Oharaeibacter diazotrophicus: one gene and its partners. The protein of the gene in region 1 interacts with the protein of each later gene in a pairwise test. Links are inferred from orthologs where the notes say so. Each region holds a gene or a part of one and is shown on either strand. Other genes may lie near its edges.

Evidence for each region.
Region 2: the proteins of EDD54_RS05590 (region 1) and EDD54_RS03690 interact in binary tests that used the Escherichia coli proteins (3 or more experiments, as listed by UniProt). The link is inferred for Oharaeibacter diazotrophicus from one-to-one orthologs.
Region 3: the proteins of EDD54_RS05590 (region 1) and EDD54_RS17945 interact in binary tests that used the Escherichia coli proteins (3 or more experiments, as listed by UniProt). The link is inferred for Oharaeibacter diazotrophicus from one-to-one orthologs.

What each region holds. Positions count from the first base shown.
Region 1 is NZ_SNXY01000006.1:1,178,840-1,187,852, forward strand. What follows is about bases 6,309-9,013. They hold EDD54_RS05590 (P-II family nitrogen regulator), read left to right. Parts: upstream 6,309-7,344; coding sequence 7,345-7,683; downstream 7,684-9,013. Other genes in these bases: EDD54_RS05585 (NAD(P)H-hydrate dehydratase), read right to left, coding at 6,309-6,951; glnA (type I glutamate--ammonia ligase), read left to right, coding at 7,769-9,013. In the rest of the region: polygalacturonase PglB, read left to right, coding at 1-793; EDD54_RS05560 (methyl-accepting chemotaxis protein), read right to left, coding at 807-2,864; EDD54_RS05565 (protoglobin domain-containing protein), read right to left, coding at 3,009-3,512; EDD54_RS05575 (DUF1194 domain-containing protein), read right to left, coding at 4,213-4,920; EDD54_RS05580 (hypothetical protein), read left to right, coding at 5,038-5,436; more of EDD54_RS05585, read right to left, coding at 5,446-6,308. UniProt on the Escherichia coli protein: P-II indirectly controls the transcription of the glutamine synthetase gene (glnA). P-II prevents NR-II-catalyzed conversion of NR-I to NR-I-phosphate, the transcriptional activator of GlnA. When P-II is uridylylated to P-II-UMP, these events are reversed.
Region 2 is NZ_SNXY01000006.1:764,394-773,700, reverse strand. What follows is about bases 796-3,794. They hold EDD54_RS03690 (two-component system sensor histidine kinase NtrB), read left to right. Parts: upstream 796-1,735; coding sequence 1,736-2,854; downstream 2,855-3,794. Other genes in these bases: ntrC (nitrogen regulation protein NR(I)), read left to right, coding at 2,879-3,794; dusB (tRNA dihydrouridine synthase DusB), read left to right, coding at 796-1,739. Outside these bases: EDD54_RS03700 (bifunctional 2-C-methyl-D-erythritol 4-phosphate cytidylyltransferase/2-C-methyl-D-erythritol 2,4-cyclodiphosphate synthase), read right to left, coding at 1-516; more of dusB, read left to right, coding at 681-795; more of ntrC, read left to right, coding at 3,795-4,321; EDD54_RS03680 (UbiH/UbiF family hydroxylase), read left to right, coding at 4,655-5,836; EDD54_RS03675 (hypothetical protein), read left to right, coding at 6,009-6,236; EDD54_RS03670 (transglycosylase SLT domain-containing protein), read left to right, coding at 6,299-7,141; EDD54_RS03665 (AEC family transporter), read right to left, coding at 7,166-8,131; EDD54_RS03660 (lysophospholipid acyltransferase family protein), read left to right, coding at 8,265-9,218.
Region 3 is NZ_SNXY01000010.1:56,254-65,868, forward strand. The notes cover bases 4-3,310. They hold EDD54_RS17945 ([protein-PII] uridylyltransferase), read left to right. Parts: upstream 4-308; coding sequence 309-3,110; downstream 3,111-3,310. Other genes in these bases: EDD54_RS17940 (SH3 domain-containing protein), read right to left, coding at 4-115; murJ (murein biosynthesis integral membrane protein MurJ), read left to right, coding at 3,304-3,310. In the rest of the region: more of EDD54_RS17940, read right to left, coding at 1-3; more of murJ, read left to right, coding at 3,311-4,875; trpS (tryptophan--tRNA ligase), read left to right, coding at 4,976-6,025; EDD54_RS17960 (universal stress protein), read left to right, coding at 6,087-6,581; EDD54_RS17965 (NifU family protein), read left to right, coding at 6,711-7,271; EDD54_RS17970 (hypothetical protein), read left to right, coding at 7,345-8,241; EDD54_RS17975 (malonic semialdehyde reductase), read left to right, coding at 8,385-8,999; EDD54_RS17980 (response regulator), read left to right, coding at 9,135-9,615.

The DNA of each region.
Region 1 (9,013 bases):
CAGCTGCGAGGACGTCCGCCTGAGCCGCCTTTCGATCGCCACCGCCGACGACGGCGTCGTATTGAAGACCAGCCTCGGCGCGGACGGGAGGCCCGCCGGCCCGTGCCGGCGGATCCGGGTGGCCGACTGCCGGGTCGAGAGCCACAGCTGCGCCCTCAAGATCGGCACCGAGAGCCACGCCGACGTCGAGGACGTCGTGTTCGAGGACTGCACCGTGGTCGATTCCAACCGCGGCCTCGGCCTGTTCTCGCGCGACGGCGGCCGCATCCGCGACGTCGTCTTCCGCCGCATCCGGCTCGACTGCCACGAGACGCCCGACGGCTTCTGGGGTTCGGGCGAAGCGGTGACCGTCAACGTGGTCGACCGCCGGCCCGGCCGCCCGGCCGGCGCGATCGAGCGCGTCGTCTTCGAGGACGTCTCGGGCGCCATGGAGGGCGCGGTCAACCTCGTCGCCGACGGGCCGGCCGGGATCGCCGACGTCGCGTTCCGCCGCATCCGGCTCGCCCAGCGGCCGGGTCCGCTCGGCAGCGGCCTGCGCTACGACATGCGCCCGACCCGGCACGACCTCGCCCCCGCGGAGGGCGCCGAGGGCCGCGCCAACGCCTTCGTCAAGGACGCCGACGGCCGCGTCGTCGGGCTGGTCGACTATCCGGACGGCCTGCCCGCCCTCCACGCCTCCAACGTGACAGGCCTCGTCCTCGACGACGTCGCCTTCGACCGGCCGGATCCGCTGCCGGCCGGCTGGAATCCCCGCGCCCTCGACATCCGCACGGGCGAACCGCGGCGCTGGTGAAGCGCGGCCGGCGTCAGGCCGCCGCGCTCCGCTCTTCCACCTGGGTTGCGCCGATGGCGGTCGACAGGGCGTCGAGCATCGCGATGACCTCGTTGCTGGCGTCGTTGAGATCGACCAGCAGCGCGACGGCGCGGGCATGCTCGCGGCGCTCGTGCGCCTCCAGCACCTCGTGGCCGAGCCTGTGGACCCGCTCGTGCGGCGCGACCAGCGCGGCGAAGGCCGGCAGGTCGCGTATCCGCCGGTCGGTGATGGCGTCGTACCACTTGCCGAGCCGGCAGGCGTGGTGGTCGGGGATGTCCCGGTGGCGCCAGTCGTCGCGGCCCATAACGGTGTCGACGACGCGCTTCTTGAAGATCACGTGGTCGATCTTCGCGACTTCGCAGAGCGAGCGCGGGTCGCCTTCGCGATGCCATTCGCGCGCGCGGCCGGTGAAGACGTCGTTGCTGTCGGCGAGCTTCCCGCCCATGGCCACCAGCAGTTTCTCGTTGTTGGCCGCCGTCTCGGCGACGTTCTCGACCGAGCGCGAGATCTCCTGCGTGGCTTCCTGCTGCTGGCGCAGGATGACCGAGATCTCCGACATCTTGTCGGAGACGCGGCCGACCTGGCCGGAGACCGTCTCCATGGTGGCGCCCGCCTCGCCGATCGCGACGCGCCCGGCCTCGACCGCCGCTTTGGAGCGCTCCATGGTCGCCGAGATCGACGCCATGCCCTCGCGCAGCGTCTCGATGCGGCGGGTGATGTCGTCGGTGGCCTTGGCGGTCTGGCCGGCGAGGCTCTTCACCTCGCTCGCCACCACGGCGAAGCCCCGCCCCGCCTCCCCCGCCCGCGCCGCCTCGATGGTGGCGTTGAGGGCGAGCAGATTGGTCTGGGCGGCGATGGTTTCGATCACCGACATGATCTGCCCGATCTGCTCGGAGGCGCGGGCGAGGTTGTCGACGCTGGCGGCGGTCTCGTCGACGGCCTCGACGATGTTGGTCATGGCCACCCCGACCTTGCCGACCGCGGCCCGGCCGACCTCGGCGGTGTGGTTGACCGTCCGGGCCTCCTCGGCGGCGGCCTCGCTCGACCGGAAGATCTGTTCCACCGAGGCCACCATCTCGGCCGCCGCCGAGGCGATGGTGCCGGAATTGGTGCTGACCAGCTGCGAATTCTGCTCGACGTTCGACATGTCGACGGCGATGCCGTTGATCGAGCCGATCATCTCGGCGCCGAGCTTCAGCATGTCGAACTGGACGTCGCGGCTCGCGGCGATGCGGCGCTCCTGCTCCTCGGCGGCGGCGCGCAGCCGTGCGGCCTCGGCCAGCGCGTCGCGGAAATGTTCGAGGCCGCGGGCGAGGTCGCCGATCTCGTTGCGCAGGCCGGCGTGGGGCACCACGGTGGCGAGGTCGCCGCCGGCGATCCGCCCCATCGCCGTCGACACCGCCGTGACAGGGCGCGAGATGCCGCGGACGGCGAACACCATCACCACGATGCCGAGCAGCAAGAGCGCGGCGGCACCGCTCGCCGCGACCGTCCGAATCGCGTGGTAGTCGGCCTCGGCCGTGGCGAACTCGGCGGCGGCGGCCGAGCGGACGGCCTCCAGGGCGGCGCGGACCGGCTCCAGCACCGCGTCCGATGCCACCTTCTGCTCGCCGTTGAGGAGTGCGGTCGCGGCCGCCTTGTCGCCGGCGGTGGACGACGCCAGCAGCCGTCTGTGCAGCGCCATGTAGGCGGGCATCCGCCCGATCGCCTCGTCGTAGGCGCGGCGCACGGCCGGGTCCGTCTCGATCAGCTCGAAGGCGGCCCTGTCCTTGTCCATCTTGCCGAGCACGTCGGCAATCTGGCCGTCGATCCGGCCCATGTCCGCAGCGTCGTTCGCCAGGATGTGGCGGGCGTGGCGAACGCGCAGCTGGACGAGGTCGAAGCTGATCTGCTGTAGGAGGTCGATGCTCGGCGTCCACTGAGTCTGGGCTTCCGTCACGCTGCGGTTGACGGTCTCCAGACGAGACAACGAATAGAGGCTCTGCCCGAGCGCGACGGCGACGATGGCGCCGATGGCCGCGATCAACCATGCGCGGACCGAGAAGTTCATGTCACCCTCTCACCATGGAATTCTGTCGCCGGACAGTCTGCCGCATCTTGGGTTAAGACCCATGAAATAGCCGACGTTCTCGGTATTACTACGATACCGCCTTTCAGAATTCTCGATGATGCGGGGGCGATGGAGCTCGAATCGTCAGGCCGTTCCGGCGTGCAGGTGCCCTCGGCCCGGGTCGAGCGGCGTCTCGCCGTGGGCGAGGGTCGTCGCCACGTCCTCGGCGGCGGCGCGCATCAGGGCCCGGCGCAGCCGCATCAGCACGTCCGGCGGCAGGCGGAAGCCGTTGGCGAGCTCGTCGGCCACCACCGTGACGAAGATGTAGTAGGAGGCGACGTAGAGGCTCGGCGGCAGGCCGGCGGCGGCGTGGGACACCGCGATCCGCGGGCTGTCGGTGAAGCGCACCGCCGGATCGCGGCGCACGAAGACGCGCCGGAGATGGTCGTGCAGGCGCACGCGGAAGCGTTCGTCCGGCAGGATCGCGACGCCGCCGGAGAGCTCCACCATGGCCTCGTGGGCGAGGAAGCGTTCGACGAGCACGTCGAAGTGGGGCTCGATCAGGCGCCAGATCAGCGCCATCGCATCCTCGCAATCGGCGTCCGGGCGGAACATCCGCTCGATGATCGCCTGTCTCGCCTGTGCCATGGACATCACCCGTGCACGCCGGACGCTACGCCACGACGATCGTCCCGTCCATGCGGGCGATCCCGTGGTCCCACGTGGCGCGGCGCTTTCCTCGCGAGCCCCTCTTGTCATGTTAATACATAGCGAATCTTAGAGATTTCCTACCTCGACGCGCCAAATGCGACGACCACTCGATTCGAGTGTGTTTCAATTCCCGCCGGCCCGTCGCTTCGCAGCCTCCGCAGCCGTCGTCGACGCCGGCCGCGATCGGCCGCCGTCGCCCCGCCCCCGACCGCGCGCGGCCGCGCACCGGGGGGCGGCGACGCGCGAACGCCCGTGCGCGCCTCCCCTTCCCGCGAGGATCCCGCGGGATTCGCACTCAAGCCGTTGTTCGCGCGCCGCGATTCGCTTCGCCGGCAGGCCGGCCCCGGTTGCCGGCCACCGCGGAGCCCCGGTTTTCAGCGGATTCCGAAAATCCGAAAAACGACGCTTGACTTCCCCCCGGCGCCCCCGTATTTCAGCGCCACCGACGACGACGCGGCACGGTCAACCGGCCGGACGCTTCGTAGATCGCCCAGCGGGGGTGTAGCTCAGTCGGTTAGAGCGCCGGCCTGTCACGCCGGAGGTCGCGGGTTCGAGCCCCGTCACTCCCGCCACTTCTTCCGATACTTCGACGAAGTCGGTCGAGACGATCCCCTCGGGTCGGTCTCGTCTTGGCGTTTCACGTCAATTCCAGCACCAGCTTGCGCCGCAACGCCGGTTCGATGTCGCGGAAGTCGACCGCCGGCTCGACGAAGGCGCCGGGACCGCCGACGACGTGATCGCGGTACCATTCCGCGATGTCCGGATCGTCGGGCGCCGTGAGGATCGGCAGCGCGTTGACGGTGACGCCGCGGTCGAGCAGCGCGGCGCGGGCGGCGCGCACCTGGGCCATCTCAAAGTCCTTGCCGTCGCCCGAGATGTCGACGACGCGCCGCTCGGCCCGTTCCGGCGTCTCGCCGAGCAGCACAGCCGCCGCCCGCAGTGCTCCGGCGACGGAGGTGGTGGAATGCGGGATCCGCGAGCCCGGTGCCAGGATCGCCGCGGCGACCCGCCGAGCGTCGTCGGGTCCGGCCACCACCGTCCACGGCACCCGGATCTCCTGGTTGGCGCCGTCGGACCACTCCACCACCGTCAGCAGGATGCGGCCGTGGGCGCCCTCGCCGATCGCATGCATCACCTCCGGCGCGGCGATCGCGGCGGCGTAGCCTTCGCGCTGCAGCCGGCGCTCGTCGGCGTCGATCGAGGCGGAGACGTCGACCGCCAGAACCAGCGCGACGTCCACCGTCGAACCCGCTGCGCGGGCGTCGCGGCCTTCGGCGGCGAGCGGAGAGGACAGGGTCAGGCCGGCCGCGAGCGCGGCGGCCCCGAAGTGGAGCGATCCATCCATGGCACGGTCCTTCGGTTGGAGTCCCTGAAGAACCGTGCCGGCACCACGCGCGCGCCGGCCCTGCCGGCGGACGGTGGTGCGAGAACCCGGTGAAACCGCTCCGGAACAGGGGAACGCATGGTGGCGATCATCGGGTTCTCCCTCGCGAGGCGGTTCGACCGGTCCTTCGATCCTCAGGATACGCGAGGGGCGCCGTTTGTTCCCGCCGAAGAACGAGGCAGCCCGAGAATCGGGCAACGGCTCGGAACCGCCGCGCCGGCCGATCCCCGGTTGGCCGCGATTGCCGAACGCAACCACGGCCTTGACCGTCCCGGTACCCTCGACCGCGCGTCCGGGCCGCCCCCGGTCCTGCCCGCCCGGTCGGCAGCACTGCCGACCGACGCGGCGAATCGGTCCCGACGACCGGTCGCCGGCTCGGAGCTTGTTTCAAAAGTCGGTGGCTCGGGAAGCATCGGCGAGGAATGGCGACGAACCGACGGCGGAAAGCACCGGTGGACCGACCCGGCCGATTTGTGAAACAGGCTCTCAGTCCTCCTCGCCCGGACCCGCGGCGACGGCGGCGCGCAGCGCGTCGGCGACGTCGTCGGCGATCGCGCCCGGTCCGGCGACGGCGCCGGCGCGGCCGTGCAACCACACGGCCGCTGCCGCCGCGTCGAAGGCCGGGGCGCCGGTGGAGAGCAGCCCGGCGACGATGCCGGCGAGCACGTCGCCCGATCCCGCGGTCGCGAGCGTGGCCGGAGCGTTGTCGTTGATCACCGCGCGCCCGTCCGGCGCCGCCACCACCGTGTCCGGCCCCTTCAGCACCACCACGGCGCCGGATCGCGCCGCGGCGGCGCGGGCGCGCTCGAGCCTGGAGCCGGCGAGATCCGGGAACAGGCGGCGGAATTCGCCCTCGTGCGGCGTCGCCACCACCGCGCCGGTCCGGGCGGCGATCGCGGCGAAGGCGGCGGCGGGGTCGCGGGCGGCGAGCGTGAGGCCGTCGGCGTCGAGCACGAGCGGTGCGTCGGCCGCCAGCACGGCGTCGAGGATGGCGGCGCCGCGCGGCCCGAGGCCCATGCCCGGCCCGACCACCAGTGCGCCGAGGCGGGGATCGGAGGCGAGGGACGCCACCGCCGCCGCGTCGTCGGCCGGCTTCACGACCAGCGCGGCGCGATAGGCCGCGACCACCGGGACGGCGTCGGCGGGCGCGGCCACCGTGACGATGCCGGCCCCGGCCCTGAGCGCGGCGACCGCGGCGAGCCGCGCGGCCCCCGACGCCTCGGCCGGCCCCGACACCACCAGCGCGGCACCGCGGCTGTACTTGTGCGCCGCCGCCGCCGGCACCGGCCAGACCGCGCGCCAGAGGTCGGGATGGTTGGCGAAGGTCGCCGGCGCGATCGCGTCGAGCGCCCCCTCCTCGATGCCGATGTCGATCACGGCGACGCGGCCGGCGAGCGCCCGGCCGGGCATCAGGAGGTGGCCCGGCTTGCGGCGGAAGAAGGTGACACTGCGGTCGGCCTCGACCGCGGTGCCGAGCACCGCCCCGCTGTCGCCGTCGACGCCGCTCGGCAGGTCGACGGCGAAGACGGTGGCGCCGGCGGCATGCGCGGCGTTGATCGCCGCGACCGCGTCGGCGGCGGCGCCGTCGAGCGGGCGCGACAGCCCGGCGCCGAACAGCGCGTCGACGATCACCGTCGCACCCGCGAGCACCGCCGCGCCCGCCGGCTCGACCGCCCCGCGCCAGCGCCCGGAGGCCCATGCGGCGTCGCCGGCGAGCCGCGCGCGATCGCCGAGGAGGCCGAGGCGGACGATGAAGCCGCGGTCGGCGAGCACGCGCGCGACCACGAAGCCGTCGCCGCCGTTGTTGCCGGGGCCGCACAGCACCGCGACCCGCGTGCCCTGGCGGAACCGGCCGCAGATCTCGTCGGCGACGCCGTAGCCGGCGTTCTCCATCAGCACCGTCCCGGCCGTGCCGCGGGCCATGGCGTGGCGGTCGGCCTCGCGGCTCTCCGCTGGCGTCAGCAGGGCGTGGCGGCGGGCGGCGGGCGTCATCGCTGGCGGTCTCCTCTGGCTCGGCCGACGATGCCGCCGGCAGGCCCGGGTTGTCGAGGTCCGCGGCCGGCCCGGAGCGTCGCGGCCCACCGCGCGCACCCGCGATACGGGCATCCGCCGGCGCGGCACACCGACCCGGGATCGCCAGCGCGACGCGTCGCGGCGCGAATTTCGCCCACTTGATGGGCAAATGCTCATCCACTAGGCTTCTTTCTTGGGCAGCATTACCATCGGGTCGGGGGGCACCGATCTTCGCCGCCTCATTTCGCGCCAAGCCGTGGGCGCCCCCGGTCTGGCACGAGGCGTGCTTAAGGAGAGGCGTCCCGGCCGTCAGGGAGGCGCTCGTCGAGCTGCCTCCGGCCGAACTCGAGAAGCGGCGGAGACGCGGAGGCGATGAAGAAAATCGAGGCCATCATCAAGCCCTTCAAGCTCGACGAGGTGAAGGAGGCGCTGCAGGAGGTCGGTCTGCAGGGCATCACCGTGACCGAGGCGAAGGGCTTCGGCCGCCAGAAGGGCCATACCGAGCTCTATCGCGGCGCCGAGTACGTCGTCGACTTCCTGCCGAAGGTGAAGGTAGAGGTGGTGCTCGCCGACGAGATGGTCGAGAAGGCGGTGGACGCGATCCGCAACGCCGCCCAGACCGGTCGCATCGGCGACGGCAAGATCTTCGTCTCGCCGATCGAGGAGGCCGTCCGCATCCGTACGGGCGAGACCGGGAACGACGCCATCTGACGCCGGTCCACGGCGTGAGGAACACCGCCCGGCCGCGGCAGGTCAGGGCGCGAAAGAGAGAAATGAACCCCGAAAGGAAGGGCTTATGACCACTGCTGCCGATGTTCTGAAGAGGATCAAGGACAACGACGTCAAGTTCGTGGACCTGCGTTTCACCGACCCGCGCGGCAAGATGCAGCACGTCACCTTCGACGTCGGCCTGGTCGACGAGGAGATGTTCGCCGACGGCACCGCCTTCGACGGTTCGTCCATCGCCGGCTGGAAGGCGATCAACGAGTCCGACATGACGCTGATCCTCGACCCCGAGACGGCGCACATGGACCCGTTCTTCGCGCAGTCGACCATGGTGATCTTCTGCGACGTCGTGGACCCGGTCTCCGGCGAGCCCTACAACCGCGACCCGCGCTCGATCGCCAAGAAGGCCGAGGCCTACGTCGCCTCGCTCGGCATCGGCGACAAGGTGTTCTTCGGCCCCGAGGCCGAGTTCTTCGTGTTCGACGACGTCCGGTTCGCGTCGGAGCCGTACAACACCGGCTTCAAGCTCGACTGCACCGAGCTGCCGACCAACATGGACACCGAGTACGAGACCGGCAACCTCGGTCACCGCGTCCGCAAGAAGGGCGGCTACTTCCCGGTTCCGCCGGTCGACAGCCTGCAGGACATGCGCTCGGAGATGCTCTCGGTCATGGCCGAGATGGGCGTCGTCGTCGAGAAGCACCACCACGAGGTCGCCTCGGCCCAGCACGAGCTCGGGATGAAGTTCTCGACGCTCACCCGCATGGCCGACCACATGCAGATCTACAAGTACGTCATCCACCAGGTGGCGAACGCCTACGGCAAGACCGCGACGTTCATGCCGAAGCCGGTGTTCGGTGACAACGGCTCGGGCATGCACGTGCACCAGTCGATCTGGAAGGACGGCAAGCCGGTGTTCGCCGGCAACCAGTACGCCGACCTCTCGGAGGCCTGCCTCTACTACATCGGCGGCATCCTGAAGCACGCCAAGGCGATCAACGCCTTCTCGAACCCGTCGACCAACTCCTACAAGCGTCTGGTCCCGGGCTACGAGGCCCCCGTGCTGCTCGCCTACTCGGCGCGCAACCGCTCGGCCTCCTGCCGCATCCCCTACACCACCAACCCGAAGGCCAAGCGCGTCGAGACCCGCTTCCCGGATCCGGCGGCCAACCCGTATCTCTGCTTCGTGGCCCTGCTGATGGCCGGCCTCGACGGTATCAAGAACAAGATCCATCCCGGCGACGCGATGGACAAGAACCTCTACGACCTGCCGCCGGAAGAGCTGAAGGCGATCCCGACGGTCTGCGGCTCGCTG
Region 2 (9,307 bases), 420 kb from region 1 along the record:
CTGCGGCGTCGCGGCGCGCCACAGGCCTTCGCGCGGGACGGTTTCGACCACCGCGCCGGCGGCGTCGGTGCGGTTGACGGTGTCGACCACCGGCGTTCCGACGACCACCGCGACGTGGTCGGCGAGGGCGGCGATCGCGGCGTCCACCGCGGCGGGCGTGACGAAGGGGCGGACGGCGTCGTGGATCAGCACGAGGTCGGGGGCGTCGGCCGCGAGCGCCTCGAGGCCGGCACGGACGCTCGCCTGACGTTCCGCACCGCCGAGCACCGGCGCGCGGACCCGCCCCGCCGGATCGCGCCAGCCGGACGCGGCGGCCGCATAGAGCGCGGCGTCGTCCGGATGGATCACCGGCAGGATGGTCGCGACCGCGGGATGGGCGAGGAAGGCGCCGATCGTGCGGGCGATCACCGGCCGTCCGCCGAGCAGGCGATACTGTTTGGGCACCTCGCCGCCGGCGCGCAGGCCGCGCCCGCCGGCGACCACGACGACGGCAACCCTGGGTGAAGAAATGGCCACGTCGCGATAACTCCGGGTCGTCCGCCGCGGGCTGTCGTCCCGGGCTTTTCACCAGAACGCAATAGGTGTTGGCAATCCGGTGGGCAAGCCGTCGATATCGGCTTGCGCCCGCGCGCGCGCTGCGTAAAATGTGAGCACGACAAACCGGTGCATAGTGAATGAGCATGAACGAGTCGGCCCTGCGGCCGTCGGCGGAACTGAGTGAGCCCCGGGTTGGCGGGCTCCGCATCGGCGCGGTCGAGTTGCCCGGCCGCGTGTTCCTGGCGCCGATGTCAGGCGTCACCGACCTGCCGTTCCGCCGGCTCGCCCAGCGTCACGGCGCCGGCCTCGTCGTCTCCGAGATGGTCGCCTGCGAGACGCTGCTCGAAGGCGATCCCGAAACGGTCACCCGCGCCGAGGGCGAGGGCATCCGCACCCACGTCGTCCAGATCGCCGGCCGCGAGGCCCGCTGGATGCGCGAGGGGGCGATTCGCGCCGAGGCCGGCGGCGCCGACGTCGTCGACATCAACATGGGCTGTCCGGCCAAGCGTGTCACCACGGGTTATTCCGGGTCCGCCCTGATGCGCGACCTCGATCATGCGACGACGCTGATCGAGGCGGTGGTCGGCGCCGTCTCCGTGCCGGTGACGCTGAAGATGCGGCTCGGCTGGGACGAGCGCAGCCTCAACGCCGCCGAACTCGCCCGCCGCGCCGAGGCGGCGGGCGTCGCCATGGTCACGGTGCACGGCCGCACCCGCTGCCAGTTCTACAAGGGCACCGCCGACTGGGCCGCGGTGCGCCCGGTCAAGGAGGCGGTCTCGATCCCGGTCGTGGTCAACGGCGACGTCGTCGACGCGCAAAGCGCCCGCGCGGCCCTCGCCGCCTCCGGCGCCGACGCGGTCATGGTTGGCCGCGGCGCCTACGGCCGGCCGTGGGCGCCCGGCGCCATCGCCGCCGCGCTCGCCTCCGGCGGCTCCGACGCCGATCCGTCGGCGGACGAGATTCGCGACGTGATCCTGGAGCATTACGAGGCGATCCTCGCGCTCTACGGCAAGGCGCTCGGCACGCGGATCGCCCGCAAGCACGTCGGCTGGACGCTCGACCGCGTCCCGCGCGCCGACGCCGAAGCCGCCGCGCTGAAGGCGCGCATCTTCACCGCCGACGAACCCTCGTCGGTCGTCGCCGACATCCGGCGCTGGTTCGACGGGGTGCCAGACGCCGATCCCGCGAGGAGGGCCGCATGAGCAAGGCCGAGCGCCGCAGCCACGACGACCGCACCGCCGCGTCGGCGCGGGAGGTCTCGATCCTGAACGCCTTGCCGCACCCGGTGATCCAGGTCGGCGCGGACGACCACGTCCGCGCCGCCAACGACGCCGCGCAGGTGTTCTTCCAGGCGAGCGCGACCGTGCTCGCCCGCCATCCGCTCAAGCACTTCGTGCCGTTCGGCAGCCCGCTGCTGACGCTGATCGAGCAGGTGCGCGAACAGGGCTCCAGCGTCAACGAGTACCGCGTCGACGTCGGCACCCCGCGCAACGGCGGCGAGCGCGTCGTCGACATCTTCGCGGCGCCCGAGCCGACCGGCGAGGTGGTGGTGATGCTCCAGGAGCGCACCATGGCCGACAAGATGGACCGCCAGCTCACCCACCGCGGCGCCGCCCGTTCGGTGACCGGGCTCGCGGCCATGCTGGCCCACGAGATCAAGAACCCGCTGTCGGGCATCCGCGGCGCCGCCCAGCTGCTCGAGCAGTCGGTCGACGACCAGGACCGGGCGCTGACCCAGCTGATCACCGACGAGGCCGACCGCATCGTCAAGCTGGTCGACCGCATGGAGGTGTTCTCCGACGAGCGCCCGATCGAGCGCGAGCCGGTCAACATCCACGCGGTACTGGAGCACGTGAAGCGGCTGGCGCAGTCGGGCTTCGCCCGCGGCATCCGCATCCTCGAGGAATACGACCCGTCGCTGCCGCCGGTCTACGCCAACCGCGACCAGCTGGTGCAGGTGTTCCTCAACCTCGTCAAGAACGCCTCCGAGGCGCTCGACGACACGCCCGACGCGGAGATCGTGCTGTCGACCGCGTTCCGGCCGGGCGTGCGGCTGTCGGTTCCCGGCGCGCGCGAGCGCGTCAGCCTGCCGCTCGAATTCTGCGTGCGCGACAACGGCCCGGGCGTGCCCGAGGAGATCCAGTCGCACATGTTCGACCCCTTCGTGACCACCAAGACCAACGGCACCGGCCTCGGCCTCGCGCTGGTCGCCAAGATCATCGGCGACCACGGCGGCGTCATCGAGTGCGACAGCCAGCCCCGTCGCACCGTCTTCCGCGTCCTCCTCCCCGCCTTCACCGAAAAGTCCTCGGACTGACGATCCCAAGAAGGATAACAATCCATGCCGACCGGCAGCATCCTCGTCGCCGACGACGACAGCGCGATCCGGACCGTGCTCAATCAGGCCCTGTCGCGCGCCGGCTACGAGGTCCGCCTGACCTCCAACGCGGCGACGCTGTGGCGCTGGGTCAGCCAGGGCGACGGCGACCTCGTCATCACCGACGTGGTGATGCCCGACGAGAACGCCTTCGACCTCCTGCCGCGCATCAAGAAGCTCCGGCCCGACCTGCCGGTGATCGTGATGAGCGCGCAGAACACGTTCATGACGGCGATCCGGGCCTCGGAGAAGGGCGCCTACGAGTATCTGCCGAAGCCCTTCGACCTCAAGGAGTTGATCGGCATCGTCGGCCGGGCTCTCGCCGAGCCGAAGAACCGCAAGCGCACCGATGACGGCGACGAGGGCGGCGAGAACATCCCGCTGGTCGGCCGCTCGCCGGCGATGCAGGAGATCTACCGCGTCCTCGCCCGGCTGATGCAGACCGACCTCACGGTGATGATCTCCGGCGAGAGCGGCACCGGCAAGGAGCTGGTGGCGCGCGCGCTGCACGACTACGGCAAGCGCCGCTCCGGCCCCTTCGTCGCGATCAACATGGCGGCGATCCCGCGCGACCTGATCGAGAGCGAGCTGTTCGGCCATGAGAAGGGCGCCTTTACCGGCGCCCAGGCCCGCTCGGCCGGACGTTTCGAACAGGCCGAGGGCGGCACGCTGTTCCTCGACGAGATCGGCGACATGCCCATGGACGCGCAGACCCGTCTGCTGCGCGTGCTGCAGCAGGGCGAGTACACCACCGTCGGCGGCCGCACCGCGATCAAGACCGACGTGCGCATCGTCGCGGCCACCAACAAGGACCTGCGCCAGCTGATCAACCAGGGCCTCTTCCGCGAGGACCTGTTCTTCCGCCTCAACGTGGTGCCGATCCGCCTGCCGCCGCTGCGCGAGCGCGCCGAGGACATCCCCGACCTCGTCCGGCACTTCTTCAACCTCGCGGAAAAGGAGGGCCTGCCCTCCAAGCAGATCGAGCCCGCCGCGGTGGAACGGCTGAAGCGCTACCGCTGGCCGGGCAACATCCGCGAGCTCGAAAACCTCGTCCGCCGCCTCGCCGCGCTCTACCCGCAGGACACCATCACGGTGAACCTGATCGAGCAGGAGCTCTCCACGCCCTCGATCGTGCCGGTCGAAGAGGAGACCCCGCGCGACGAGGGGCTGTCGACCTCGGTCGAGCGCTTCCTCGCCAAGTATTTCTCCGGCTACGGCGACGGCCTGCCGCCGCCCGGCCTCTACCACCGCATCCTCAAGGAGGTGGAGTATCCGCTGATCGGCGCGGCCCTTGCGGCGACGCGCGGCAACCAGATCAAGGCGGCGGAGCTCCTGGGTGTGAACCGCAACACGCTGCGCAAGAAGATCCGGGATCTCGACGTCCAGGTCATCCGCTCGTCGCGCTGAGGGGCGCGAGCGGCATCCGCGTCGCCAGGGCGATCGCTTGGAGCGGCCTTCCATCCCTCCCCTCAAGGGGAGGAGGGGCCGAGCGAAGCGAGGGGGAGGGGTCGCCCTTCTTCCCGTCAGCCTGCCCGTTTTGAATTTGAACGAGGCTCCATTTCGTCCAAAACGTGCTTGGCCCGACCCACGAAGACGACCCCTTCCGGCCCTTCGGGCCACCTTCCCCTGAGGGGAAGGATGAATAGAAACGTCCGGCGAGTGCCCTGTCCGCGTCGCACCCGCCTTGCCGAACCGGCCCGCCCGCGCCAGAACAACGGCGTGAACATCCGGAGCGGTGCCATGGGGACGATCGACGTCGAGATCGCGGTGGTGGGCGGCGGGCCTGCGGGGCTGACCGCGGCGCTGGCGCTGTCGGCCGCGGGGGCGGAGGTGGCGCTGGTGGCGCCGCCCGCGCCGCCGGCCGATCATCGGACGACGGCGCTGTTCGCCGGCTCGGTCGAGGTGCTGCGCGCCGTCGGCGGCTGGGACCGCGTCGCCGACCGGGCGGCGCCGCTGAAGACGATGCGGCTGGTCGACGGCACGCGCCGGCTGGTGCGGGCGCCGGAAATCGCCTTCCACGCCAGCGAGCTCGGCCTCGACGCCTTCGGCTGGAACGTCGCCAACGCCGCGCTCACCGAGGGCCTCGCCGCCGCGGTCGCCGCCGACGGGCGGATCCGCCGCGTCGAGGCGACGATGGACCGGCTCGACCTCGCCGGCCCGCGCCCCGAACTCGTCACGGCAGACGACCGCACGGTGACGGCGCGGCTGGTCGTCGGCGCCGACGGCCGCGGCTCGAAGGTGCGCGAGGCCGCCGGCATCGCGGTCAAGACCTGGAGCTATCCGCAGACGGCGCTGGTGCTGAACCTCGACCACACCGCGCCGCATTTCGACACCTCGACCGAGTTCCACACCGAGACCGGCCCGTTCACCCTGGTCCCGCTCGCGGCTCGGCGCTCGGCGCTGGTCTGCATCGAGAAGCCTGCCGTCGCCGAGGCCCTGAACGCGCTTTCCGACGACGCGCTCGCCGCCGACCTCGAGCGCCGGGCCCACTCCATGCTCGGCCGCTTCACGGTCGCGAGCCCGCGCCAGCTCTGGCCGATGGCGGGCCTTTCCGCCGAGGCGCTCGCCCGCGGGCCGGTGGTGCTGGTGGCCGAGACCTGCCACGCCTTCCCGCCGATCGGCGCCCAGGGCCTCAACCTCGGCATCCGCGACATCGCCGCGCTCGCCGAAATCGTCCGCCGCGCCCGCACGGGCGGCGGGCTTCCCGCCGAGACGATCGGCGAGCGCTATGCCGCCGCGCGCCGGTCGGACGTGTGGACCCGCACCACCGGCGTCGACCTCCTCAACCGCTCGCTGCTGACCGACTTCCTGCCGGTCCAGGTCGGCCGCGCCGTTCTGCTCCAGCTCGCCCGCGACGTCGGCCCGCTGCGCAAGCTCATGATGCGGGAGGGTCTGAGCCCGCGGCTGCTGCGCAGCACCTGAGCGGGCCGGGCGCCGCGGGCCCGGCCGTCACGGAAACGCCACGCCGGTATGCGAGGGAGCCGGACGGCCGCGTTTTTCGTGGCAAGTCCGCCCATTCCTGCTACAGGTCGCCCGCGCTCCTTCCGCGCCACTTCAGCGCCCGCCTCCCCGCGCGCCTCCAAGGACCCATCCCATGGCCAAGCCCAGCAAGGCGAAGTCCGACTTCGTCCTCTTCGACGTGTTCTACGACGACGGCTCGCGCCGTTCCAACCGCCGCGTCCCGGCCGAGCTGCTCGGCGGTCTCGACGGCGACGAGCCGGCCCGCGCCGCGATCGAGGACCAGGACCGCCGCATCGCCGAACAGTCCGGCCTGCCGCCGGCGCAGATCGTCAAGCTGGTCCGCTCCGGCGGCAAGGGCTGACGGGCGGCGCCACCGCCGCCACCCGCTTTTCCCGCCGGCCGCGATCGGGCATGGTCGCGGCCATGCGCCGGACCCTCGTCACCCTCTGCCTCGCCGTTCTCGCCGTCGCCGCGCCCGCGGCGGCCGAGGAGGAGAGCGTCGACCGGGCGCTGTGCGACCTGATCGAGCCGGCGGCGCGCGACCACGGCCTGCCCGTGGCCTTCATGACGCGGCTGATCTGGCGCGAATCGAGCTTTCGGACCGGCGTCACCAGCCGGGCGGGCGCCCAGGGCGTCGCGCAGTTCATGCCGGGCACCGCCGCCGAGCGCGGCCTCCTCGACCCCTTCGATCCCGAGCAGGCTATCCCGGCCGCCGCGGCGCTGATCGCGGACCTGCGCGACCGCTTCGGCAGCCTCGGCCTCGCCGCCGCCGCCTACAACGGCGGCCCGACCCGCGTCGCCGGCTGGCTCGGCCGCGCCGACGGCGTGCTGCCGCTCGAGACCGAGGACTACGTCGCCTTCGTCACCGGCGCCTCGGTCTACGACTGGAAGGCAAAGGGCGCGGCGGCGGCTCCGCCCGCCGACCCCGAGGCGGCGGACAAGCCCTGCGTCGACCTCGTCGCGCAGATCCGGATCGAGCGGCCGGCCGAGGCGGCGGTCGAGGGGCCGTTCGCGCCGTGGGGCGTCCAACTCGCCGGCAACTTCTCCAAGGCGCGCGCGCTCGCCCGCTACGAGCGCGTCCGCGCCCGCTACGCCGCCGTGCTCGGCGACGCGCAGCCGATGATCGTGGGAACGCGGCTGCGGAACCGCGGCGTCCGCCGCTTCTACCGGGTCCGCGCCCCCGCGGCGACGCGCGAGGCCGCGGGCGAACTCTGCCGGGCGCTGAAGCGGGCCGGCGGCGCCTGCGTGGTGTTCCGCAGCCGCTGACGGCGCACCGTCACCAGGCCCCCGTCACCCACCCCAAGGATTCAGCGGGATCAGGTCGTGGGTCGCGAGGTAGAGCACGGCGGTGACCGTGACCACGCTCGCCGCGGTGCCGACCAGGATCGCGGTGGCGGCGCGGTGGGTATAGGTGTCGTATTGCTGGGCGGCGACGAAGATGGTCGCCGCCGGCGGGATCGCCGCCATCAGCACGGCCGTCTCGATCCACACCGGCGGGAAGCCGCCGACCAGCGTCACCAGCGCCCAGGCGATCGCCGGGTGGACGAGCAATTTCACCGCCACCAGCGCCGGGATCTCGCGGGCGCCGGAGCCGACCGGCTGCAACGACACCGTCACACCGAGCGCGAACAGCGCGGCCGGCGCGGCGGAATTGCGCAGGAAGGTCACCGTCGCCTGGATCGCCTCGGGCGGGTGGACCTCGAACACGGCGCCGAGTGCGCCGGCGATGCAGCCGATGATGAAGGGATGGGTGAAGATCCGCCGCGCCACCAGCGCCAGCGTGTGGCCGAGCGAGCGCTCGGCGCCGCCGGCGAGCGCCATCGCCATCGGCACGATGGTGAACACGAGCGCCACGTCGAAGCAGAAGATCAACGCCGTCGGCGCCGCCGCGGCGCTGCCGAGGGTGGCGAGGGTCAGGCCCGGGCCCATGTAGCCGACGTTGGCGTAGGAGCCGACGAGGCCCTGGATCGTCGCGACCTTGACGTCGGAGCCGGTGATGGCCCGCCCGAGCGCGAAGGAGATCAGGAAGGCGAGGAAGGTCGACGTCGTCGTGGCGACGATGAAGGTCCAGCGCGTCAGTTCCTCGACCGGCGTCTTCGAGATCAGGTCGAAGAACAGCGCGGGCAGGGCGACGTAGATCAGGTAGAAGTCGAGCCAGGCGAGGCCGCTGCGCGGGATGCGGGCGATCTTGCCGGAAACGAAGCCGATCAGGATCACCCCGAAGAAGGGTGTCGCGAGCGTGAGGACCTGGAGCATCGGGAGCCTGGTTCGCGGGGAGGCGGGGAGGGCGGTGCGGACTGGCCTTCTCCCGCCTAGACGGTTATCGAGGGGCGGTCAACGCCGACCCGGCGCGCCCCGCCCGAACCCCGCGAATCCCCGAACGCCCGCCATGACGGACAGCCCCGAGCCGACCCCGCGAACCGCGCCCGCCGAAGCGGCGGCGACGCCCTCGCTCGCGCACCGGTTCGAGTTCGCGGCGCTGCGCGCCGTGGCCGGTCTCGTCGGCCTGCTCGGCGTCGACCGGGCGTCGGCGACCATGGGGGCGATCTGGCGGCTGGTGGCGCCGCGGTTGTCGCGGCATCGCCGCGCCGACGAGCACCTCGCCGCGGCGATGCCGCAGCTTTCCGCCGCCGAGCGGCGCGCGATCCTGCTCGCCATGTGGGACAACCTCGGCCGCACCGCGGCGGAAGGCTTGTTGCTGCCCCGCCTCGCCGCCGACCGTTCCCGCTTCACCGTCGACACCACGGCGCTGGAGCCTTGCCGCGACGCGATCGCGAAGGGCGCCGTGTTCGCCTCGCTGCACATGGGCAATTGGGAGTTCTGCGGCTGGGGAATCCACCTCGCCGGCTTCCGCGTCGCGGCGGTGTACCAGCCGATGAAGAACCCGCTGGCCGAGTCGTTCCTGCGGGGCTTGCGCGAACCGCTCTACGACGCCGGCATCTTCCCGCGCGAGCGGATGACGCCGATCCGGCTGCGCACGCTGGTGCGGCAGGGCGTCGCCGTCGGGATGTTGGCGGACCTGCGCGACCGGTCCGGCATCGTCGCGCCCTTCTTCGGCCGGCCGGCGCGGCTCGCCACCTTCCCGGCGGTGCTGGCGCGCCGGCTCGGCGTGCCGCTGATCGTCGGCCGCGTCGTCCGCACCGAGGGCGCCCGCTTCCGCCTCGACGCCCGGCCGGTCGAGGTGCCGCGCACCGACGACGCCGAGGCCGACATCGCCGCGGCGGCGCTCGCCATGCACGCCGTCTTCGAGGGCTGGATCGCCGAGACGCCGTCGCAGTGGATGTGGGCGCACCGCAAATGGGCTTTCGCCAGGGCGCCCGAGGTCGACGACGGCCGCGACTGACGCCGGCCGGTGCGGGCCGCGTCGGCCCGCCGACGCTGGGCGTTGCGACCCTTGGCGCATTGTGCGGCGCACCCGCGATCGGTTAGCGC
Region 3 (9,615 bases), on another replicon or contig:
GGCTCCACGTGTGGTGCTCCTGGACCCGTGCCAAAGCCCGCGTCACCGAGATGGTCGGCAGCCACGCCTGGAACTCCGCCACCGTCATGGCGGTGAAACCGTATTTGGTCTGCATCCGGTCGCCCTCCCGCAACCATGAGGAACGGGAGCGACAATGAACCCATCATCGATCGTCGTCCAGGGCAATCATACGCGTCCAAGACGCATCGATCGTCGTCGACACCCTCGTTGTGGGCCGGAAGCGCGTGGGTGGCGATCTTCACCATTTCCGCCTAGGTTCGGCCCCGACCGAACGACTGGTGCATTCGATGACGAGAGCGGCCGACACGGGCATTCTGATCGACGAGGCGGCGGTGCGCGCCGAGATCGCGGCGCTGTGCGCGGCGAGCGGGGGGACGCGGCGCGACGGCCGGGCGACCGATCCGCGCGCCGGCATCCTCGCCGTCCTGAAGCGCGTCAACGCCGAGGGCCGCGAGAAGGCACGCCTGCTGCTGGTCGAGGAGCGCCACGGCATGCGCTGCGCCGAGCGGCTGTCGGCGATGATGGATACCATCATCCGCATCGTCTACGACCACGCCGTCGAACGCGTCTTCAAGGTCGACAACCCCTCGTCGTCCGAGCACATGACGCTGGCCGCCGTCGGCGGCTACGGCCGTGGCACGCTCGGTCCCGCTTCCGACATCGACCTGTTGTTCCTGCTGCCCTACAAGCAGACGCCCTGGGGCGAGAGCGTCGTCGAATACGTGCTCTACATGCTGTGGGACCTCGGGCTGAAGGTCGGTCACGCCACCCGCCGCGTCGACGAGTGCATCCGCCTCGCCCGCTCCGACATGACGATCCGCACCGCCCTGCTCGAGGCCCGGCGGATCTGGGGCGACGAGGCGCTGTTCGCCGAACTCCGGCAGCGCTTCTCGGCCGAGGTGGTCAAGGGCACCGGGCCCGAGTTCATCCTGGCCAAGCTCGCCGAGCGCGACGAGCGCCACCGCCGCCAGGGCACCTCGCGCTACCTGGTCGAGCCCAACGTCAAGGAGGGCAAGGGCGGCCTGCGCGACCTCCACACCTTGTTCTGGATCGCCAAGTACTTCTACGAGACCGACGACACCGGCGACCTCGTCGCCCGCGGGGTGTTCTCCAAGGCCGAGATGGCGCGCTTCCACAAGTGCGAGGACTTCCTCTGGGCGGTGCGCTGCAACCTCCACTACCTGACCCGCCGCCCGGACGACCGCCTCGGCTTCGAGTGGCAGCGCGAGATCGCCGCGCTGCTCGGCTACCAGGGCCACCCCGGCCTGTCGCCGGTCGAGCGCTTCATGAAGCACTATTTCCTGGTCGCCAAGGACGTCGGCGACCTCACCCGCATCTTCTGCGCCGCCCTCGAGGAGACCCACGCCAAGCCGATCCCGGTGCTCGACCGCGTGTTCGGCCGCGCCGGCCGGCGCCGGCGCAAGTCGTTGCCGGACACGCCGCAGTTCGTGGTCGAGAACGAGCGGCTCGGCATCGCCGACGACGGCGTGTTCGAGCGCGACCCGGTCGACCTGCTGCGCATCTTCCACGTCGCCGACAAGTCCGGCCTCGACTTCCACCCGGACGCGCTGAAGCTGATCACCCGTTCGCTGCGCCTCGTCGACGCGCGCCTGCGCGACGACGAGGAAGCCAACCGGCTGTTCCTGGAGATCCTGACGTCGCGCAAGCACGCCGAGACCGTGCTGCGCTCCATGAACGAGACCGGCGTGCTCGGCCGCTTCATCGGCGACTTCGGCAAGGTCGTCGCGATGATGCAGTTCAACATGTACCACCACTACACGGTGGACGAGCACACGCTGCGCGCCATCGGCATCCTCGCGGCGATCGAGCGCGGCGAGGGCGGCGGCGAGCACCCGCTCGCCACCGACCTGATCCGCAAGATCCAGCACCGCAGGGAACTCTACGTCGCGCTGTTCCTGCACGACATCGCCAAGGGCCGCCCCGAGGACCACTCGGTCGCCGGCGCCCGGATCGCCCGCCGGCTCTGCCCGCGCTTCGGCTTCACACCGGCCGAGACCGAACTGACCGCCTGGCTGGTCGAGCAGCACCTCACCATGTCGATCGTGGCGCAGTCGCGCGACCTCGCCGACCGCAAGACCATCCGCGACTTCGCCGCCGTGGTGCAGACGATCGAGCGGCTGAAGCTCCTGCTGATCCTCACCGTCGCCGACATCCGCGCCGTCGGACCGGGGGTGTGGACCGGCTGGAAGGGCCAGCTGCTGCGCACGCTCTACTACGAGACCGAGCCCTTCCTGCTCGGCGGCCACTCGCAGCTCTCGCGCGACCAGCGCGTCGCCGCCGCCAAGGCCGAACTCGGCGCCAGCCTCGCCGACTGGCCGGCGGCCGCGCGCGAGCGTGCGCTCGCCCGCCACTACGACCCCTACTGGATGCGGGTCGACCTGCCGGTCAAGATCGCCCACGCCGAACTCCTGCGGAAGAGCGACGAGGCCGGCCGCCGCCTCGCCACCGCCTTCACCGCCCGCGCCTTCGAGGGCGTCACCGAGATCACCGTGGTCGCCCCCGACCACCCGCGCCTCCTGTCGACGCTCGCCGGCGCCTGCACCGCCGCCGGCGCCAACATCGTCGACGCCCAGATCTTCACCACCACCGACGGCCTCGCCCTCGACACCATCATGGTCAGCCGCGAGTTCCCGGCCGACGAGGACGAACTGCGCCGCGCCGAGCGCATCGCCAAGCTGATCGAGGCCGCCCTCGAGGGCCGCGAGCGCCTGCCCGAGATGATCGCGCGCCGCGTCGTCCAGCAGAAGAAGCCGCCGAAGGCCTTCGTACTGCCGACCGAGGTGACGATCGACAACGACCTCTCCGAGCAGTTCACGGTGATCGAGGTGTCGAGCCTCGACCGGCCGGGCCTGCTCTACGAGCTGACGCGCTCGATCTCCGACCTCGCGCTCAACATCGCCTCGGCCCACGTCGCGACCTTCGGCGAGCGGGCGGTCGACGTCTTCTACGTCACCGACCTCACCCGCCAGAAGATCCAGTCGAGCGCCAAGCACACCGTCATCCGCAAGCGCATCCTCCAGGCGCTCGACGAGACCGGCGAGGCCAAGGCCGCGAAGAAGGCGGGGTGAGCGGGGGCGCTTCCCAACGCGGCGCCGACGCGCTACTCCCGCGGTCCGGAGCGCTTTCCGACCCGATGGAATTATCGGGTCGACGAGAAATCGCTCCAGAATCTCTGAACTGGAGCATTCTCCCCTCGACCAAGTCGTGCAACTCGGTCGGAGAATGCTCCGGTCCTGCAACGGCAGCGGTGGTCGGCGCCCCATGAGCCTCGTCAAGAATTTCGCGACCGTCGGCATGGCGACGCTGTCCTCGCGCGTGCTCGGCTTCGTGCGCGACGTGTTCATGGCCAACATGCTCGGCTCCGGGCCGATCGCGGACGCCTTCTTCGTCGCCTTCCGGCTGCCGAACCTGTTCCGCCGCCTGTTCGCCGAGGGCGCCTTCTCGGCCGCCTTCGTGCCGCTGTTCGCCCGCGCCCTCGCCGAAGGCGGCGACGCCGGCGCGCGCCGGCTCGCCGAGGAGATCCTGGCGGTCTTCCTCCTGACGCTGACCGTGGTCACCGTGATCGCCGAACTCGCCGCGCCGCTCCTGGTCGTCGTGCTCGCGCCCGGCTTCTCCGACGAGCCGGAGAAGTTTTCCGCCGCCGAGGCGATGAGCCGGATCATGTTCCCCTATCTCGCCTGCATGTCGCTGACGGCGATGGCGGCGGGCATGCTGCAGTCCTTCGGCCGCTTCGCCGTCGCCGCCTTCGCGCCGTCGCTGCTCAACGTCGTGCTGGTCGCGGCGCTCGGGCTGATCTGGTGGTCGGGTTGGGCCGGCACGCCGAACGCGGCCTACACGCTGTCCTGGGCGGTGTTCGTCGCCGGCTTCGCCCAGCTCCTGGCGGTCGCCGGCACGCTGTGGTGGATCGGCTTCCCGGTGTCGCTGCTGCGGCCGCGCTGGACCGACAACGTCCGGCGCCTCGTGCAACTCGGCATCCCCGGTGTGATCTCCGGCGGCATCACCCAGATCAACGTGGTGGTCGGCACCATCATCGCCTCGCTGCAGGCCGGCGCGGTGTCCTGGCTCTACTACGCCGACCGCATCTACCAGCTGCCGCTCGGTGTCATCGGCGTCGCCATCGGCGTCGTGCTGCTGCCGGACCTCACCCGGCGCCTGCGCACCGAGACGGTCGAGAGCGTCCACCATACCCAGAACCGCGCCCTCGAGTTCGCCATGGCCCTGACGCTGCCGGCGACGGTGGCGCTGGTGGCGATCCCCTTCACGATCATGCGCGTGCTGTTCGAGCGCGGCGCCTTCACGCCCGCGGACACGCTCGCCACCGGCTGGGCGGTGGCCGCCTTCTCGGCCGGCCTGCCGGCCTTCGTGGCGATCAAGGTGTTCCAGCCGAGCTACTTCGCCCGCGAGGACACCCGCACGCCGACGGTGCAGGGCGGCATTTCGCTGGCGGTCAACGTCGGCGGCTCGCTGGCGCTGTTCCCCTTCCTCGGCCACGTCGGCATCGCCGCCGCGACCTCGCTCGCCGCCACCGTCAACGCGGTGATGCTGCTGGTGGTGCTGGTGCGCCGCGGCCACTTCGCCGCCGACCGGCTGCTGGTGCGCCGCCTGACGCTGCTGGCGATCGCCAGCCTCCTGATGGGCGCCGCCCTCGTCGTCGGCGCCGATTTCGCCGAACCCTGGCTGCGCGACCGGCGCGAACTGGTCTCCGGCGGCGCGCTCGCCGCGCTCTGCGCCGGCGGCATGGTGGTCTACGGCCTCGCGGCGGTCGCCACCGGAGCGGTGGACGTCCGCCGCTACGGCCGCGCCATCCTGGCGCGGAAACGCCGCGGCGCTTGAAGTCGCGGGGCGGGACCTGCATAAGGCGGTCGGCCGCCGCCGACGCCCCGGACGGCGCCGACGGCCCCACGCGGTCTCCCTCCAACAGAGTCCCCCGGCAATGGCGTTCAAGCCTCTCGTCTTCTCCGGCGTCCAGCCCACCGGCAACCTGCACCTCGGCAATTATCTCGGCGCGATCAAGCGCTTCGTGGAGATGCAGGCCCACCACGACTGCATCTACTGCGTGGTCGACCAGCACGCGATCACGGTGTGGCAGAACCCGGCCGACCTGAAGAAGCAGATCCGCGAGGTCACCGCGGCCTTCCTCGCCGCCGGCATCGACCCGAAGGCGCACGTCGTCTTCAACCAGAGCCAGGTGCCCGAGCACGCCGAACTCGCCTGGGTGTTCAACTGCGTCGCCCGCATGGGCTGGCTCAACCGGATGACCCAGTTCAAGGAGAAGGCCGGCAAGGATCGCGAGAACGCCTCGGTCGGCCTGTTCGCCTATCCGACGCTGATGGCCGCCGACATCCTCGTCTACCGCGCCACCATGGTGCCGGTCGGCGAGGACCAGAAGCAGCATCTCGAGCTCGCCCGCGACATCGCGCAGAAGTTCAACAACGACTTCCGCGACAGCGTCGCCGCCGCCGGCTTCGACCCCGACGAGGGCTTCTTCCCGCTGCCCGAACCGCTGACCCAGGGCCCGGCGCCGCGGGTGATGAGCCTGCGCGACGGCACCAAGAAGATGTCGAAGTCGGACCCGTCCGACTACTCGCGCATCAACCTGACCGACGACCAGGACACCATCGCGCAGAAGGTGCGCAAGGCGCGCACCGATTCCGAGCCGCTGCCGTCCGAGGTCGCCGGACTTTCCGGCCGCGCCGACGCCGACAACCTCGTCACCATCTACGCCGCGCTCGCCGGCACGACGCGCGAGGCGGTGCTGGCGGAGTTCGGCGGGGCGCAGTTCTCGGCCTTCAAGCCGGCGCTGGCCGACCTCGCCGTCGCCGTGCTGGCGCCGATCAACCGACACATGCGCGAGCTGATGGACGATCCCGCCCACATCGACGCCGTCCTCGCCGACGGCTCCGAACGCGCCGGCGCCATCGCCGCCAAGGTGATGGACGACGTCAAGGACATCGTCGGCTTCCTGCGCAGCCGCCGGCGCTGACACGATCTCCGGGAGGGGGCGGACTTGCCTCCTCCCGCCGCCCGCCGCTAGGATCGCCGCCATGGTCTCCAAGCGCCTCGCCCGGGAAGAGGGCCACCGCCGCAAGTTCCTGGCCGTCGTGGACGACACGCCGGAGTGCGACCGCGCGCTGGTCTACGCGGCCAGCCGCGCCGCCCGCACCGGCGGCGTGCTGGTGCTGCTCTACGTGATCCAGCCCGGCGACTTCCAGCACTGGCTCGGCGTCGAGAACATCATGCGCGCCGAGGCGATGGACGACGCCGAGGACCGGCTCGCCCGCATGGCCGAGCGCGTCCGCGCCCTCGCCGCGATCGATCCCGAACTCGTGATCCGCGAGGGCAAGCCGGTCGAGGCGATCAATGCGCTGATCGAGGAGGACCGCGACATCGCCATCCTGGTGCTCGCCGCCGCGACCGGAACCGACGGCCCGGGGCCGCTGGTCTCCTCGATCGCCGGCAAGTCCGGGGCGGCCTTTCCCATCCCCGTCACCATCGTGCCGGGCACGCTCGCCGACGAGGACATCGCCGCCGTGGCCTGAGCCCGAGGCGGTGGAATCCGGTCGCTCGCGACGGCCACGCCGGAGGCCGCGATTGAATCCGGCGCGCGAACGGCTATCTTCGCTGTCTAGAACCGTTCAAAACGGGCGCAGGGCCCGGAGAGAGGCGACATGTTCATCCAGACCGAAGCGACGCCCAACCCGGCGACGCTGAAGTTCCTGCCCGGCCGCGTCGTGCTCGACGGCGCCCCGCGCGAATACCGCAGCCTCGACGAGGCCGGCGAATCGCCGCTGGCGACCGCGCTGTTCGCCGTTCCCGGCGTGACCGCGGTGTTCTTCGGCTACGACTTCGTCACCGTCACCAAGGCGGACGCCGAATGGGCGCGGCTGAAGCCGGCCGTGCTCGGCGCCATCATGGAGCACTTCATGTCGGGCGCGCCGATCCTGGCCGCCGGCGAGGAGGCCGACGAGGACGCCGGCGAGGAGTTCGATCCGGCCGACCGGGACACCGTCGACACCATCAAGGAACTCCTGGAGACGCGGGTGCGCCCGGCGGTGGCGGCCGACGGCGGCGACATCACCTTCCGCTCCTACCGGGACGGCGTGGTGTTCCTCAACATGCGCGGCGCCTGCGCCGGCTGCCCGTCCTCGACCGCGACGCTGCGCCACGGCATCCAGAACCTGCTGCGCCACTTCCTGCCGGAGATCCAGGAGGTCCGCGCGGTCTCGTGACCGCCGGAAGGCTTGAAAGCCGGCCGCGACTCCCGTCTTCTCCACGTCCGGGTGTGATGGTGGGGAGGGCGGTGTGGCGGTCGATCCGGTCGATGTCCTGGCGCGGGCGCTCGGCGTCTTCTACGCCGTCGGCGGCGTGGTGACGCTGCGCGCGGTCGCGATGGACCTGACGCTCGACGGCATGCTCGCGGTGCTCGAGCACCGCCGCCGTACGACGCGCAACCGCGTCCGCACCCTGTTCCTCACCGTCGGTTCGCTGGTCACCGTGCTCGCGGGCGTGGCGCTGGCGGCCGGCAGCGGGCTGTCGCCCTGGCTCTTCCTCGCCGGCGCCGCGGGGCAGGGCGGCTGGCTGGCCTTCGCGCGCGCCGCCTTTCCGCCCGCCGACGCCGACGAGGCCAAGGGCCGCCGGCGCAGCACCAACGCCTTCGTCGGCTGGCTCGCCGCCACGGTCTTCGTGGTCTGGCTCTGGCGAGGTGGCCGGCTCGCTCCGATCGACGCGCCGCTGCCGGCCGCCGCCCTCGCCGTCGCCGCCCTCGCCCTCGCGGTCGCCGGCCGGGTGCTGTTCCGGCGCCCGAAGGCCGACACCGCCCGGATCGACCTCGACGACCTCGTCGCCGCCACCGACGACACGCCGCCGGAGCGCGTCCGGCTCGCCCCGGAACTCGGCTGCTGGCCGCTCTGGGACCACGACAGCGACCGCAACCTCGACCCCATCCGCCTCGGCCTGCCGGAGCCGCTCCTGCGCCGGATCGAGCGCTTCGACCGGGCGTTCCAGGACGCCGCCGGCCATCTCGATCCGAGCGTCCCGCTGTTCCCGTCCGAGCGGGAGGCGCGCGCCTTCGACGCCGAGGCTCGTGCCATCGTCGCCGAACTCGCCGGCGTGTTCGGTGCCGGCAACGCGGTCTGGCCGAAGCTGAAATGGGCGCTGCCGGCCGAGGCCGACGGCGAGAGCCCGCTGCGCGTGCTGTGAATCGGCCCCCGGAACGACAACCGGCTGTCCACCGAACGTGAACGGACCGTCGCCCGTCCGTGGTCTTTCGCATGTCCGCGGCGGCCTCTAGATGGGAGGCGACGATTTTTCCCTTCCGCAACGCCCCTCCGAGGCCGCACATCATGGATACCCTCGCCAACGCCAAGGCCGCCCCGCTCGACGACGCCGGCCTCGACCTCCTGTTCCGCGAAGGCCGCACCTTCAGCGGCTTTACCGCCGCGCCGGTCTCCGACGACACGCTGCGCACCCTCGCCACCCTCGCCGAGCTCGGGCCGACCGAGGCCAACTCGCTGCCGGGCCGCTTCGTGTTCGTGAAGTCGGCCGAGGCCAAGGCCAAGCTGGTTCCGTTGATGTCCGAGGGCAACCGCGCCAAGACCGAGAAGGCGCCGGTCAACGTGATCGTCGCCTACGACCTCGACTTCTTCGAGAACCTGCCGAAGACCTTCCCGCAGGTCGACGCCCGCGCGTGGTACGCCGGCGCGCCGGACGAGCGCCTCGCCTTCTCGGCGAGCCGCAGCACCGCCCTGCAGGCCGGCTACCTGATCACCGCCGCCCGCGCCCTCGGCCTCGACGTCGGCCCGATGGGCGGCTACGACGCCGCCGCCATCGACGCCGCCTTCTTCGCCGGCACGCGCTGGCGCACGCTGATGGTCATGAACCTCGGCTACGGCGACCGCGCCGCGCTCTACCCGCGCAATCCCCGCCTCGACTTCGACGAGTTCGCCCGGATCGTCTGAACCGACGCCCCGGGACGGCGCCGCCGTCTCGTTCCAAAGCACCGTATCCGCGGGCGCCGCCCGCGGATACCATGGGTCCCGCGTCGGACGGCTCTGCCGCCGACCGTCATGGCTGCCGCGAGGCGAGGACCCGCGATGACCCGCTTTCTGATCGTCGACGACCACCCGCTGTTCCGCGAGGCGCTGCAGAGCGTCATCCACCGGGACTGGCCGGCCGCGGAGATCCGCGAGGCCGATTCGATCGAACAGGCCGAGGTTCTGCTCGGCGGCGGCCTCGCCGTCGACCTCGCGCTGCTCGACCTCTCCATGCCCGACGCCCGCGGCTTCGACGGCCTGCTCAGGATCCGCACCGCCTTCCCGCGGCTGCCGATCGTGGTGGTCTCCGGCATGGAGGACGGCCGCATCGTCCGCGAGGCGCTGTCCTACGGCATCGCCGGTTTCATCCCGAAGTCGGTCCGCCGCGACGAACTCGGCCGCGCCATCGGCGAGGTCATGGCCGGCAACGTCTACGTGCCCGACAACCTTCCGGAACCGGCGCCGGCGGCGCCCGACGGCAAGGCCGACCTCGTCGCCAAGCTGAAGACGCTGACGCCGCAACAGGTGCGCGTCCTCAAGA